DNA from 2 places in the Pedobacter sp. 01N310 genome. Region 1 is predicted to be linked to the other one. Evidence: riboswitches for the same ligand, from Rfam matches in the RefSeq annotation. Region 1 holds a riboswitch; the other holds the start of a gene.
What was found. Region 1 has a riboswitch for S-adenosylmethionine ahead of AC1DNH_RS01390 (transferrin receptor-like dimerization domain-containing protein). Riboswitches for the same ligand answer to the same signal wherever they lie in the genome.

Region 1 (7,709 bases):
ACGTATAATCCACTGATTTTTAAATTTACTTCCCTCAAGTTTTGCTACAACATTGTATGCTGGCACAATATCCCAGTTAAAAGCCAGGTTTAAACGGACCACGGTACTTCCATCGCCAATGTGATAGGTAACGGGCAAGCCACCGCTCCAATCGGTAGGTACCACCTCACCTTTAAGTGCAGCAAGCAATGGCAAAGCATCGTGATAACTAATGGGCTGAACCGGAATTTTAAGAATCGTTTTGGCATCTGCCCGCTCCAACCTTTTGGCATTCTTGGTAGAACCGATTCCGGGTGTTAATGGATCACCGGGATAAATTACCATATCCATTACCGATCCCCGTTGAACAGCAAATTCTGGCTTGTAGGCGCCTTGCGGATATACATCTCCTTTCACAAAGCCGTCATCTTTTGGGTCCGAATAAATGATACAGCCCACCGCACCATGTTCGTAGGCTATCTTAGGTTTAGTGCCCCGCCACGATCTGCCATATTTTGCAATAACAATCTTGCCTTTTACGCTGATACCTAAACGCACCAACTTTTCATAATCAGCTGGTAGACCGTAATTTACAAAAACAAGACCTGCACTAACATCACCATCGGCACTCCAGGCATTGTAAGGAGGCAATTGCCCTTGCTGTGCGGTTGCTAAATCTTCCTTAATAGCCTTTTCTTCAAGCGAGGCACTGTATTTGTTGCTCCCTAAAAGTTCTACCGAACGGGCTTTAGGCGTTGGAAACAAAACATAATAAGTCTCTATTTTTGCGTCCCAGCCATAACTTCTAAACTTTTTCAATACAGATTCTGCTACTGTTTTACTTCCTTTAGCACCCAAGTGGTGAGGGTTGGCAGAAAGTTCTTTTATGGTAGCCCCTATATTTTCTTTATTAAGCCCGGCATCAAATTTCTGCTCAATAACACGCTGTATCGGAATATTTTGGGTTTTAAATCCACTCAGCCTATTCTGCGCCAATAAAGGAAGCCAGAGCAATTGAATAGCCGTAAAAAGTGTAAAAGTTTTCTTCATTTTCTGATTTTTTTAGGAGTTCTTTTACCAGAAAAACTTTGAGCGACCTCAAAATCAATTAGCATGCGGATGCATAACCAACTTATCTTCTCCACCCTTGGGCAGAAAGGAATTAGCACCTTTTACAAGTGTATAGGTTGCTCAGACGTCATAGGGCCCTTCCCTCAGTCTTTCTGGATAAGTATTATATAATGATGCAAAGCTAAAAATAATAATCTAGTATTCCTATAGGATTTATATTATTTATTTAAATAACGCGGTTGACAGTCTTTTTAAAACTGACTGCCTTTGTTTTTTTTCGATCTTGCTAAAGGGATATATGCAAACCAGATCTTGGATTTTGCCACTTCTTACTGGGATCTCCCTGATGACTAAAAATCTTTATCCTAAAACAATCAATAAACATAGATACATTTCTATATATCAATATTAAAATTTACCTTTGCCAAGGCTTTACCCCTTGTTAATTTGGAGCAAAGCAAGAAAAATGGATAACAAAAAGATAGAAAAGATATCCCGGGCACTAAGTGATACCAACAGGATAGCCATTTTACAGGAATTTAAAAAAAAGAAAGATTGCCTCTATTGTGCAGAAGTAAATGATCTTTTAGACCTGACACAACCTTCCGTTTCCCACCATTTAAAGCAACTGGTTGATGRAGACCTGTTGTTGCCTCAAAAAGAAGGACGTAATTTCAAATACCTGCTGAACGAGAAAGTGCTCAATGAGTACATCGCCTGCCTAAATTCGTTAAAGGATTAAGGGCACTTACACATGAAATTAGAAACAAATTACCTATACACATCGAAATATTTGAATATATGAATAAGTCTATATATATACTGGCATTAGGTGCCTTTGGCATTATCACTACCGAATTTGGCGTTATCGGCATCTTGCCAACGATCAGCAGGGAGTTTGGCGTTTCTGTGGATACAGCCGGGTGGTTATTAAGTGCCTTTGCTATAACAGTTGCCGTATCGTCTCCATTTATAACTGCCCTTACTTCTAAGATCAATCGCAAGTTCTTATTATGCCTTGTTTTGGGTGTTTTTATACTCTCAAACCTGCTTTCAGCTTTTTCCCCTAGCTTTACCATTTTGATGATCGCGAGGATTTTGCCTGCCTTCTTCCACCCGCTGTTCTGGAATATTTCGCTAGCAGTAGCGTTCAAACAAGGCGGAGCCAAAGCAGTATCGGTCGTCATGACTGGGCTCAGCATCGCTACGGTTTTGGGTGTACCCTTAACTACCTATGCTGCTGATTACTTTCATAACTGGCAGGCATCTTTTTTCTTAACCAGTATTATCAGTTTAATTGCCTTTTTAGGCCTGCTATTTGTTGTGCCATCTATGCCGGGCAACAGCGAAAAATCTGCTGAAAGCCAGTTGTATGTTTTAAAGGATACCAAGCTTTGGCTAAACCTGGTTTCCACCGTACTTACACTTGCAGCCATGTTCTCGAGCTATAGCTACCTTGCCGCGTACCTTGAAAACATTTCGAATATGAACGGCGCTCAAATTAGCATTATGCTGCTCCTATTTGGTGGAATGGGGATTCTTGGTAACTGGTTAATGGGCATTGCACTCGGTAAAAATGTAATCTTAACCAGCCGGTTCTTTTTTATTCTTTTGATAGCTGTGCAAATATTGGCTTATTATTTTGGAACAATTTTTATCCCTATGGTAATTATTGTTTCCTTATGGGGCATGATCCATACAGGTGGATTTTTAGTGCCCAACATTCGAACCACTCAATCCGTTCCCCATAATGCATTGGAATTTGTAAACAGTCTTTTAACATCTTGCTATAATATCGGTATTTCATTAGGCGCATTCTTAGGCGGCATTGTAATCGCGAAGTTTGGTGTCCACGAAATAATCTGGATGGCAGTGCCTCTTCTGTTACTGGCTTACTTATTGAGTTTTGTAAACTCAAGAAAGAAAGCATTGGTTAATTAATAATTTATCAATCTTAAAATATTAAAACTGAGTACATGCTCAGCATTATCAATGATCTTACAGGACAATCCAAGATTTTATAGTGATAAATATAGTCCTTTTGGCTGATTACTTTCAAGAGCGTTAACGAACTTTAACTAAAAAACCCCAACTCAATTAAAAATTTTACCGAGTGTCTCCCATGCCCAATGTTCGTTAAGTTAAGCGTTTTTAACCATAGATGCACCCAGATAACACGGATTTTCATATCTGTGTGCATCCTTTCTATCTGTGGTTAAATTATTTTTGCTTGTGCCGAATGGCTTAAGGTGTAATGGGAATAAATAAACCCAGACTTAAAGAAAAATCTCCAACAACACAATTACAATCGCTGCTGTCAATGTATTCAAAAAATTGACCACATCATTCCCGATCAACCCCCTCCGCTCCAGCACAGCCCCTAATATGGAATCAGTAAGGTTACCCAACGTACCTGCAAGAACAATAAAGAAAAAGCTGATACTCCATCCCCATCCTAGCGCATAAATGCCAGCAATAATACAGCTACCTGCTATACCGATCAGGGTCCCTTCCAGACTGATCACCCCGTCCATTCCGCAGCGGTCGGGCTTAAAGGAAATAACATTAAAAAACCGTCTTCCATAAAGCATCCCCAGCTCGGAGGACAGGGTATCCGCTGTAGCCGAGGCAAAGGCTGCCGCCATTGCCGGAAGCATCAAATAAGCCAGCCGGGGATAAGACAGGGTAACTATAGCTGCAATGGCCGCAGCCCCGGCATTGGCCAGTACCTGCATTGCATTACGGCCTTTTTTTTCTTCATCCTTAGTGGCAAAAGCCTGCTTTCTGTGCCGCTCCAAGGAGGTGGCAGCAGAACCGAGGATAAAAAACATGGTCATCATCGCAAGCCCGAAGTAACCTGCAGCGGTAAAAATAAGGCATGCCAGTACCCCGCCCGTAAAAGCGGCCAGAACCGTCAGTTTTTTTGCCAAGATACTGTAGGCCATGCCTAAAATAATGATGATAGGCAAAAAGATGCCGCTATTGAACATATCACAAATATATTTGAAATATATTCACGAAAAAGCACATGGAAATATTTGTGCTGTTACGAACTACCAAAAACGTCAAAATCGACCGTGGTCACAAGTCTTGGGTTACCAAAGAGATCGATAAAAGTAACGGTTAGTTGTACTTCGGTTTGATAAGAAAACGAGCAGCCATTTTCCCTGAAATACCCAATCTTACTGCTGATTATCCATGCAGAGATTGAAATCAAGAAGGAGCCCGAAATGAATTTAAACGACCAGAATAAACGGGTGCTATTTTTCGCGGAATAGTTTCGGGTATTCAATTACCAATCCATACGGATCGGTTTTTAGCTCGGCCTTAAATGTCGATTTTTCGTTTTCATACAGGTATACCGAATTTGATATTTTAGTATAATACTGCCTTACAGGTATTATCAGATCAGCAATAATGTCTATGTATATCACCTCGATCCTATTGCTCAATTGCCCAATAAAAACCAACCTTCTTATCGGCAATGTATTGGTAAAAGGTGTTAATGAAATATCAATATCGACACAACCATCAAATCGATGATCAATCTTATTGTTGACCAGCCAATGATCACCTTTCTTTTCTAGAAGAAGTGTTTTTTCATTTCCGCCCAATATGACATTTATTTCAACGAAATAGGTTTCCCACAACGTATCCGTAAGAATTTTATATAAGATTTTAGTCGCCTGGTTATTAACCTGGCATGTAATAATCGATGTAACTGCGACACCATTATCTGTTTCCGTTAAGGTACAATTTTCCAGGGACCTGTATTCCAAGCCTTCCCATGTTATGTTTCTCTCCATTATGATTTGAAATTAAACAATCTTAATGCCGACTTGGTTTTAAGCAGCTTAATTCACGGTCCAATAAGGCGAAAACTGGAAAATTATTTTATTTAGAGATTTAACTGCGTATTTCTAGAAAAATAGTTCTCTTCACTTTTTGATGGCAGCTCAAGTTTCCCGCTAATAATTATGTTGAAATCGCTTTTAAATAATATTATCTAGGCTATTGATTGAAAATAATTACTAGCCACAAAAAAGAGCAAGAACGTCAAAGCCTCTTTGACGTTATCGCTGAAGAAAGCACACTTAAAAAGGCTTTTACAAAAGTACGCCGCCTTGACAATAAAATAAGTATCTTCAAATAATCCATTAATATGACAACATTTCCGAAGTTTATTTTTTGTATCCTGTTGATAATTACATTTCTGGGATGTAATAGTGAAAAAGAGTTGACCCCATTGGTTCAGCCCACAAATATTCTTCAAGGCCGTGACCAGCTCTCAAACTATATCACACAATACGTCAACTTCGATTCTGATTATAGTGCTTTCGATACGGAAGGAAAAGCTATGGATAAACAAACGTTTCTGAGCGAGGTGCTATCCGGGCGGTACTTACCCTTAAAGTTAAAAACAGGAGCAGGTAGAAACTTATACCAACTGTACAAAATTAATGTGCTTATTGAGGACTCGCCAAAATATTATCTGATAGACCAGGCCCGTCAGGGGCTTTTTCAACTTTCGCTTGTAGGCAAGCCTGCACCAAAGTTTGAATTTGTAGATTTAACAGGCCATAGATACAACAACCAAAATACCAAGGGAAAAATTTTGGTAATGAAATTCTGGTTTATAGGCTGTATTGCCTGTGTACAAGAAATGCCTGAAGTGAACAAAATCGTTGATCGATACCAGGATCGTAAGGACATTCTTTTTGTTAGTCTTGCATCTAACAAAGTCGAACCATTAAAGAAATTCCTTAATAAGGTAACATTCAAATATCAAACTGTAGCAAACGCCGATCATTATATGGTTGATTCTATCGGCACCAGGGTATTCCCTTCACATTTGATTATTGGCAGGGATGGAAAGATCAGGAAATTTACGCTACAATATGCTGAGGTTGATAAGCTGTTGAAAACTCTTTAGCTATGAAATAATAGAAACCCCTTCCCTTTTAAAAACAAGCGTTACCCTGGGATTGTTATATATAAAACATGAAACCCTTATGGACAACTTTACCGTAACCCTTAGTCCCAATCATAAGTGCCATTTCCAGGTTGAACAGCACCCGCATCACGTTACTGGTGGCTGTAAATACAAAATCTACCAGGACGGGAAATTTGTGGCCAGTCTGGAGCCCGACAGCCGGGATTTTTTGCATGTATGCCAGAACCCGGCAGCTATTGAGCTGGAGATCCTGCATATGTTAGCAGAACAGATCGAACTTGTGCATCCTGGCACGGCTCATTTGGAAGAACTTCAAAATATTGAACTTGACAGCGATGATGAGCTGGAAGCACCACCGCAATAGCTGTCTTAATATTGTTTAAGAAGGATAAAGGTAGGCGGCCCAGTAAGTGATTAGAATATGGCTAACACCCAAAGAATAATGGCGCCTGACAAAAGATTAACCTTTAATTTTCAGATAAACAGTAAATATTGAACCTTCTCCCAATTTACTATCAACGGTAATCCTTCCACCAGAAGCACCTACAATTTCCTTAACCAGGTAAAGCCCGATCCCTGAGCCGTCACCGGACTGGGAAATCCGTTGGTATTTCCCGAAAATACCCGTTAAGTTATTTTCACTAATCCCAATTCCGTTGTCTTTTACGGCAATTACCATAAAATCCCCTTCCTGATGGGTTTTGATCAAAATTTCCGGATTCCTTTCGCTTGACCTATATTTTATGGCATTATTGACCAGGTTATAGATTATGCTACGCAGTTTACGGCGGATATATAAGATTTCTGAAAAACCGATATCAGTCTTTATCTTTGCAGACGATTCATTTATCTGCGGTGCAAGCGTGAGCCTGATATCTTCCAGGATATGCTCAAAATCCAACAGTTCCTCCACCGCTTTATAACGGTGCTCTTGTTCACGGGAATCGGTTAAGTCATGGATTATCTGTTGCATTTTGGTCAGGCTGTTCTCCACCTTTTCCAAAAGCACTGGAAACCGTTCCATATCTTTCTCTGGTAGTTTTCTAAGCATCTCGATCGTAAGTGCCAGACTGGTGAGCGGTGTTTTTATATCATGCGAGATAGTATCCAAAAGCAGTTCATGCTCAGCAATCAGTTTTTCCTGTTCTTTTAAATCGCGTATGCGCATGGTGATCTCCACAAAAGTGATGATCACGCCATTTGTTTTCTTGTCACGCTGAACGATATACGGAAGAATGTTCATCTGATACCAACGCAGGTCTGTGGTCTGAATTTCCTTTTCCAGAATCTCCCCGCTGTCGATAACATGCTGAATATTCTCGATAATAGTCGGAAAACGAAAATTTTCTTTGATATCTGCGATAGGTCTGCCCACATCGGCGAGTTTTAGGCTGAACTGGCGCATGGCCGGTGGCGTGAACTTTCTCAGTATTAGATGTGCATCGACAAACAGCTGGGGAATGATCGTATTTCTGAAATAGTTTTCCAGTTCTTCATTAAGTTTGATAAGCGTGCTGATCTGCTCGGCTTTGTTCTGCATGCGTATGGCCTACAGGGTGAGTCCGGATCGGCATTGCAAGATAGACAATAAATGCATATCTATCGCCACAATCACACAGCCTACCATACACCAATCTGAACCAAACCTGGTCAGTTCTTTTGGCAGCAAAAAATTTGGGTACAGATTTGGGTTAAAAACGGTTGG
Region 2 (7,709 bases), on a different contig from region 1:
ATTGTATACTTTGCCCTTTAATAGGCGGCAATAATTCAAAAGAGAACAAGGTTTTACCCTTTGCGTTTTTTATATGGTCTGTAATCTTCATAACCTATTTTTGGGTGTCATGCTGAGTGCTAACGAAGCATCTCTAACATTGTAGCAGTTCTTATTTCTGATGACTGCAAACATCAAAATTATATGTTCTTCGGTTTGAGATCCTTCTATTCACTCAGGACGACAAATCGAAAATATTAATAAGCTAAATTTGGACTTAACCACCGCTCCACTTCTTCAACCGGCATATTCTTTCTGATGGCGTAATCTTCAATCTGATCTTTGGTAATTTTTCCTAATCCAAAATACCTTGAATCGGGATGCGCGAAATAAAACCCACTTACCGCTGCTGTTGGATACATGGCATAACTTTCGGTTAAGTGTAACCCTATTTTATTCTCCGCATCAAGCAATTGGAATAAAGTTCCTTTTTCGGTGTGTTCCGGACAGGCAGGATAACCTGGCGCGGGACGGATACCTGCGTATTCTTCTTTAATCAATTCCTGATTGCTCAGATTTTCATCTTGTGCATAACCCCAGTATTCTTTACGTACACGTTCGTGCAAGCGTTCTGCGAAAGCTTCAGCTAAACGATCGGCCAATGCTTTAGCCATGATACTATTGTAATCATCGTAATTCGATTCGAACTCATTTACCAGGTCATCAATCCCGATACCTGCGGTTACGGCAAAACCACCAAAATAATCCTGAATACCACTTTCTTTCGGTGCAATGAAATCAGATAAAGCATAATAAGGCTGCCCATCTACTTTTTCGGCCTGCTGGCGGAGGGTATGGATAGTTACCAGTTTGGAGTTCTCAGTTTTCAGTTCTGAGTCATTTGACAGCTGATCACTGGCAACTGTCAACTGAATATCGTCTCCAACCGCATTAGCTGGCCAGAAACCGATTACGGCTCTTGCTGTTAACAGTTTTTCGTCGAGGATGCGTTTTAATAAAGTTTGTGCATCATCAAAAAGTTTCTTTGCCTCATCCCCTACATTTTTATCATCGAAAATTTTCGGATAACTGCCACGGAGCTCCCAGGTATGGAAAAACGGCGTCCAATCGATATAGGGAACCAGTTCTTCTAAGGGATAGTTATCGAAAACCCTTGTGCCTGTAAATTCCGGAACGGGTAGGTTGGGCTGAAAATCAATCTTAAATTTATTTGCACGTGCCTCTTCTAAGGTTTTAAAACGTTTATCCGATCGCTTATTTAAATGCGCTTCGCGTGCTTTATCATATTCGGCCCTGATACCTGCCACATAATCGTCTTTTGTTTCAGGATTCATCAAGGTGCTGCAAACGGTAACACTTCTGGAAGCATCCAATACGTGGATAGCAGGTCCTGAATAATTTGGCGCTACTTTTACAGCAGCATGGATTCTTGAAGTAGTGGCCCCACCGATAATTAAGGGAATGGTAAAACCTTCGCGCTCCATTTCTTTGGCAAAGTGAACCATTTCATCCAATGATGGTGTAATCAATCCACTTAAACCAATAATATCGGCTTTTATTTCTTTGGCTTTTTTGATGATTTCCTGCGCAGGAACCATCACGCCCATGTCAACAATTTCGAAGTTATTACAAGCCAATACTACACCCACAATATTTTTTCCAATATCATGCACATCGCCTTTTACGGTGGCCATTAAAACTCTTCCTGCAGATGAACTTTGATCCTGATCGGGATTATCCAGCTTTTCCTGTTCGATAAATGGCAATAAATAGGCTACGGCTTTTTTCATTACCCTTGCCGATTTTACCACTTGTGGCAAGAACATTTTTCCGGCACCGAATAAATCACCCACAATGTTCATCCCATCCATCAACGGTCCTTCGATTACCTGAATCGGGCGGGCATATTTTTGTCTGGCTTCTTCCACATCATCATCCAGGTATTCTACAATTCCCTTTACTAAAGAATGAGATAATCGCTCTTCAACAGAACCTTTTCTCCACTCTTCATCTTTAACTACCTCTTTACCTTTCGATTTTACGGTATCGGCATATTCTACCAAACGCTCTGTAGCATCGTCTCTTCGGTTTAAGAGTACATCCTCCACCCTTTCTAACAATTCGGGTGGAATTTCCTGATAAACTTCTAGCATCCCTGCATTTACGATCCCCATATCTAACCCAGCCTGAATGGCGTGATAAAGAAATGCGGAGTGCATTGCTTCGCGAACGGTATTATTTCCCCTGAAAGAGAAAGAAATATTAGAAACCCCTCCGCTCACTTTAGCATGAGGTAGGTTTTCTTTAATCCACCGTGTGGCATTTATAAAATCGACAGCATAATTATTATGTTCTTCTAATCCGGTTGCAACAGTTAAAATGTTCGGATCGAAAATAATATCCTCTGGCGGGAAACCAATTTCGTGCACCAGAATATCGTAACTTCTTTTACAGATTTCTTTTCTGCGCTCATAATTATCGGCCTGTCCTTGCTCATCAAAAGCCATTACTACTACCGCAGCACCGTATTGCATAATTTTGCGTGCACTTTCGCGGAATTTCTCCTCCCCTTCTTTTAGTGAAATAGAGTTTACAATTCCTTTTCCCTGCAAACATTTTAAGCCATTTTCAATAACCGACCATTTGGATGAATCGACCATGATGGGCAATTTGGCAATATCAGGTTCGGAGGCAATGAGATTTAAGAATTTGGTCATTGCTGCTTCCGAATCCAACATCCCCTCATCCATATTCACATCAATTACCTGCGCACCACCTTCAACCTGTTGCAGAGCAACGGCCAGTGCGGCTTCATAATCTCCACCTAAAATCAGTTTAGAGAATTTGGGAGATCCGGTAATATTTGTTCTTTCACCAATATTTACAAAAATGCTTTCTGGGGTGATGGTTACAGGCTCAAGCCCACTTAAACGCATGTAAGGCTCCAATACAGGTATTTTACGGGGTTCTGCTTTTCGGGCATTTTTGGCAATACAGCCAATGTGCTCTGGCGTGGTACCACAACAGCCGCCTACAATATTCACAAAACCAGAGGCAATAAAATCGTCAACTAAATGTGCCGTTTCATGCGGCTGTTCATCATAAGCACCAAACTCGTTTGGTAAACCTGCATTTGGATAGGCCGAAACATAACAGCCAGCTTTTGCAGCAAGCTCCTCAATATGCGGACGCATTTCTTTAGCACCCAAAGCACAGTTAAAACCGATACTTAACGGTTTTGCATGCATTACAGAGTTTAAGAAAGCTTCGGCAGTTTGACCTGAAAGTGTTCTTCCAGAGGCATCGGTAATGGTACCAGAAATCATAATCTCCAGTTTACGGCCAATTACCTCTTCATATTTTTTAATGGCTACAATAGCCACTTTAGCATTTAAAGTATCGAAAATGGTTTCGATTAATAATACATCAGAACCACCATCTACCAAACCACGCACCTGCTCATAATAAGCGGCTTCGAGCTCATCAAAATAAACTGCCCTAAAACCAGGATCGTTTACATTCGGCGACATGGAAAGGGTACGGTTGGTTGGGCCAATAGCACCGGCCACAAAACATTTACGGCCTGGATTTGCAGCCATGAACACGTTTACAGCTTCTTTTGCCACCCGCGCGCCCTCAAAACTCATTTCGTAAGAAAGGTCTTCCATCTGGTAGTCGGCCATGGAAATGCGCTGTGTACTGAACGTATTGGTTTCGATAATATCGGCACCAGCGGCCAGGTACTCCAGGTGTATTGTTTTAATAATATCCGGACGTGTGATGTTGAGCAAATCATTATTGCCTTTTACATCACAGGGATGGTTTTTAAATCGCTCCCCTCTAAAATCTTCTTCGGTTAAGGTATATCGCTGAATCATGGTACCCATTGCACCATCAATCACCAAAATACGTTTTTCTAATTCTTCTCTTATGCTCATTCTTGTTGTAAGATTTGAGATATGAGATATCAGATATGAGAGTGGATAAGACACAATGTCTCAAATCTCAAATCTATGGTCTCAAGTCTCTAAAAGGCTTATTTAAAAAGTTGGTACGTGAATCGTAATCCTAAACTTATCTGTTTCCGCTATTTGCAGAATAGAATTTAGCACCTTGTATGGTTACAGGTTGCTAAGACTTCGTTGGGTCTAATCCCTCCGTCTTTCTTAATAAGCATACAAAAATGCAACAAAGCAACATCAATTCCAAAATTTATCGCTTTGCTACCAAATAAAATTACAAAGGCCATGCAATTCTGCACGGCCTTAAGAATATTGTTCTGTTAATGACTATTTTCTGCTTCCGAAAATACGAAGTAAGAAAAGGAAGATATTGATGAAATCTAAATATAAATTCAAAGCAGCCATTATTGCCAGTTTTTTAGTGTCTGCTTCTGGAATTGCTTCTCCACTCTCCTGAATTCCCATCCCAATTCTTTTAATTTTCTGCACATCATAAGCCGTTAACGCAGTAAATACCGCAATACCTACAAAAGCCATAATCAGGCTAAATTGTTCGCTTTTAATAAACATGTTAAGAATGCTCGCAATAAATAATCCCGCAACACCTACCATTAAGATAGGGCCGAACTTACTGAGATCAATATTAGTGGTATAGCCCATAAATGCCATAATACCGAAAATACCCGCAGCCGCAGCGAAACAGGTAATTATAGACGCCCCGGTATAAATTAAGAGAATAAAGCTTAAACTTACTCCTAATAAAATAGAGAAAAGCACAAAAACGCCTAATAGTGCACCATAAGATAATTTGTTAAAACCCGCGCCCATTAATAAAACTAATCCAAGTGGTGCAAACATGGCTACGTAACCTAAAGCAGTTCTTCTGCCGGTTTCAAAATCGATTAACGATCTTAATGCACTTTCACTGTTAGAAATATAAAAGGCAGAAAGCGTAGATAATAACAATGCCACGAACATCCACAAGAAAACGTTTGCAAAGAATTTTTTAGAAACAGATCTTTCCTGTACAAAAACACTGTCTTTTTGATATTGATAATTTTGTTGTTCCATTTTAAATTTTGTGTATTTAACTATATAAAAATAAATATTTAGTTTAATCTTTTTGTCAGCAATTCTTCAACTTTTTTAAAGAACTGTAAAGGTTTTAATGTGCGCCATGGCAGATTGTCAAATGCACCGCCAAAGTTAATGTAATAATCGATGTTATTATCGCGAAACTCGGTGATTACGTGTTCCTGAAAATTAACTCCAACAATCCAGCCATCTTCTACTTCCTGAAACCACTCTTCGTAATAACTGTCATCAGAGGCATGAAAATTCAGTATATTTTCACCGATCAGGATAAATTTATTAATGCCTTCATCCATCATCAGCTCTAAAATATCGCGTTTCAGCAGCATAATATCGTTGTTAATGGCATCGTTCCATTCTCCTATAAATTCTATAACGGCATAACTGCGATCATAATCGGCGTATAACACCTTCATGTATAAGGTATTCGAACCAAACTCGTCCCATTGCGGGTGCAGTAAAAAATTGTAAATCTGCTTATCGAAGTAAAGTTCTGAATATTCGGTATTGTAAAATGGCGAACGCTCATCTTCTGCCGAAATATAATCATCTCTCCACTGGTAATAAGGCTCAATTTCGTGCATATACTTTAATTATTGAATAATTGAATTTTGAATGAGTGACTAGATAAGTTATTGAATGATTGAGTTTTGAATGAGTGAATGTTAAGATCGTTTCTACATCCTATCCTTCAATCATTCTTTCATTCACTAATTCATTTTCATTCAATCCTTCTATCCTTCTCTCATTTCTTAGTGTCCTGCTTCAACTGCTTTACGTACACTTCCGTAACGGGTTAACAACTCAGCTGCTTCATCGTAACCTATATTTAGTTCATCGGCCACCATTTGTGTACCGCGGTCTACCAGTTTATGGTTGGTTAACTGCATATCGACCATTTTATTGCCAACTACACGCCCCAACTGAACCATAACGGTAGTGCTTAACATGTTTAACACCATTTTTTGAGCCGTACCAGATTTCATACGGGTAGAGCCGGTTACAAACTCAGGGCCAACCACCACTTCAACCGGAAAATCCGATTCTGCAGCAATAGGTCCGCCGGTATTACAAACGATGCAACCTGTTAAAATACCATGCTTACGTGCCGTGTTTAATCCGCCGATTACATATGGCGTAGTACCTGACGCTGCCAGACCAACCAAACAATCTTTCTCGTTAATTTCAAATTCCTGAAGATCTTTCCAGGCTTGTTCGGCGTCATCTTCAGCAAATTCTACCGCTCTTCTAATGGCTGTATCTCCACCGGCAATAATTCCAACAACCCAATCAAAAGGAACACCGTATGTAGGTGGGCATTCTGATGCGTCTACTACACCTAAACGACCACTGGTACCCGCACCTATATAAAAGAGACGGCCACCTTTTTTCATTCGCTCGGCCACTGCCGATGTTAATTTTTCGATCTGAGGCAAAGATTTTTCAACTGCAAATGCTACAGTTTTATCTTCGTTATTAATGCCCTGCAAAACTTCTAACACCGACATCTGATCGATGTGGTTATAGTTAGATTCTTGCTCGGTAACTCTATTCATAAATTTAATTTTGATAAAATTCGGTAAATTCTTTCTAAAAACTACCGTAAAAACCTAAAAATATCTGTCATAAATTTCAACCTATTGTTCCATCGCGTTAATTAATGTTAAATATTATAAACAAAAGACATGAAAATGCAGTTAAAAAATATATCAACTCGCTAATTTTCATAAATTTGCAGTAACGCTGATGAAAAAAAACACCCGAAATAACGTACTGATCGCTGCAAGCTATTCTGTAATTTTAATAGTGGGTATGTTTTTGGGCATAAAATTTATTAAAGATCAAGGTTTTGGCGTTAAAAAGAGCCCTCAACTCGCCAACAACAGCGATGAGAAATTAAATGAGATCTTACACATCATCAACGGTAATTATGTTGATGATATCAATACCGATTCGCTTCAAAACTTACCCATAGATAGCGTTCTGCACCAACTCGATCCACATAGTGTTTACCTGCCACCAACCGATGCGCAGGATATGACCGATAACCTGGAAGGGAACTTTGAGGGTGTGGGCATAGAATATTATATGCTTAACGATACCATGATGGTTACCGGCGTGGTTAAAGATGGCCCAGCTTACCAGGCGGGGATAAAATTGGGCGATAAAATCCTAAGTATCGATACGGCAGTTGTAAGTGGAAGAAATTTACCAAAAGACCAACTTACGGGCCGTTTTAAAGGCAGATCTGGAACAGGTGTTAGCGTGGTGCTTTTACATCCAGGCACACCGCAAAGTAACCGCATTATGGTTACACGAGGCAAAGTAAACATCAGCAGTATTGATGCAGCTTATATGATCAATAACGAAACAGGTTATGTACGGATCAGCAAGTTTGGCGCTAATACCGATAACGACTTTTCTGTTGCAGCCAATAACCTGAAAGCAAGGGGCATGAAAAAACTGATTCTTGATTTGCGTGACAATGGAGGTGGTTATTTTACTGCTGCTACAGGTTTGGCCGATCAGTTTTTAGCCGAGAACAAACTTATTGTATATACACAGGGTAAACATGAGCCACGTACCGATTATTTTTCTACGGGCACTGGCGCTTTTCAAAATGGCAAACTGGCTATCCTGATTAATGAAAATACC

Region 2: it holds a riboswitch for S-adenosylmethionine, as region 1 does, so the genes downstream of both, metH (methionine synthase) here and AC1DNH_RS01390 (transferrin receptor-like dimerization domain-containing protein) in region 1, are expected to answer to the same signal.

Annotation. Positions count from the first base shown of each region.
Region 1 is NZ_JBFTSB010000001.1:398,966-406,674, reverse strand. It holds gene AC1DNH_RS01390 (transferrin receptor-like dimerization domain-containing protein) at 1-1,029, opposite strand, end outside; SAM riboswitch class I at 1,109-1,213, opposite strand; gene AC1DNH_RS01385 (ArsR/SmtB family transcription factor) at 1,517-1,792, shown strand; gene AC1DNH_RS01380 (MFS transporter) at 1,852-2,991, shown strand; gene AC1DNH_RS01375 (DUF92 domain-containing protein) at 3,327-4,040, opposite strand; gene AC1DNH_RS01370 (putative glycolipid-binding domain-containing protein) at 4,311-4,856, opposite strand; gene AC1DNH_RS01365 (TlpA family protein disulfide reductase) at 5,213-5,983, shown strand; gene AC1DNH_RS01360 (hypothetical protein) at 6,063-6,368, shown strand; gene AC1DNH_RS01355 (sensor histidine kinase) at 6,465-7,544, opposite strand.
Region 2 is NZ_JBFTSB010000004.1:7,548-15,256, reverse strand. It holds gene metF (methylenetetrahydrofolate reductase [NAD(P)H]) at 1-91, opposite strand, end outside; gene metH (methionine synthase) at 237-3,938, opposite strand; SAM riboswitch class I at 4,072-4,176, opposite strand; gene AC1DNH_RS09960 (Bax inhibitor-1/YccA family protein) at 4,290-5,033, opposite strand; gene AC1DNH_RS09955 (hypothetical protein) at 5,072-5,638, opposite strand; gene murQ (N-acetylmuramic acid 6-phosphate etherase) at 5,807-6,610, opposite strand; gene AC1DNH_RS09945 (S41 family peptidase) at 6,801-7,709, shown strand, end outside.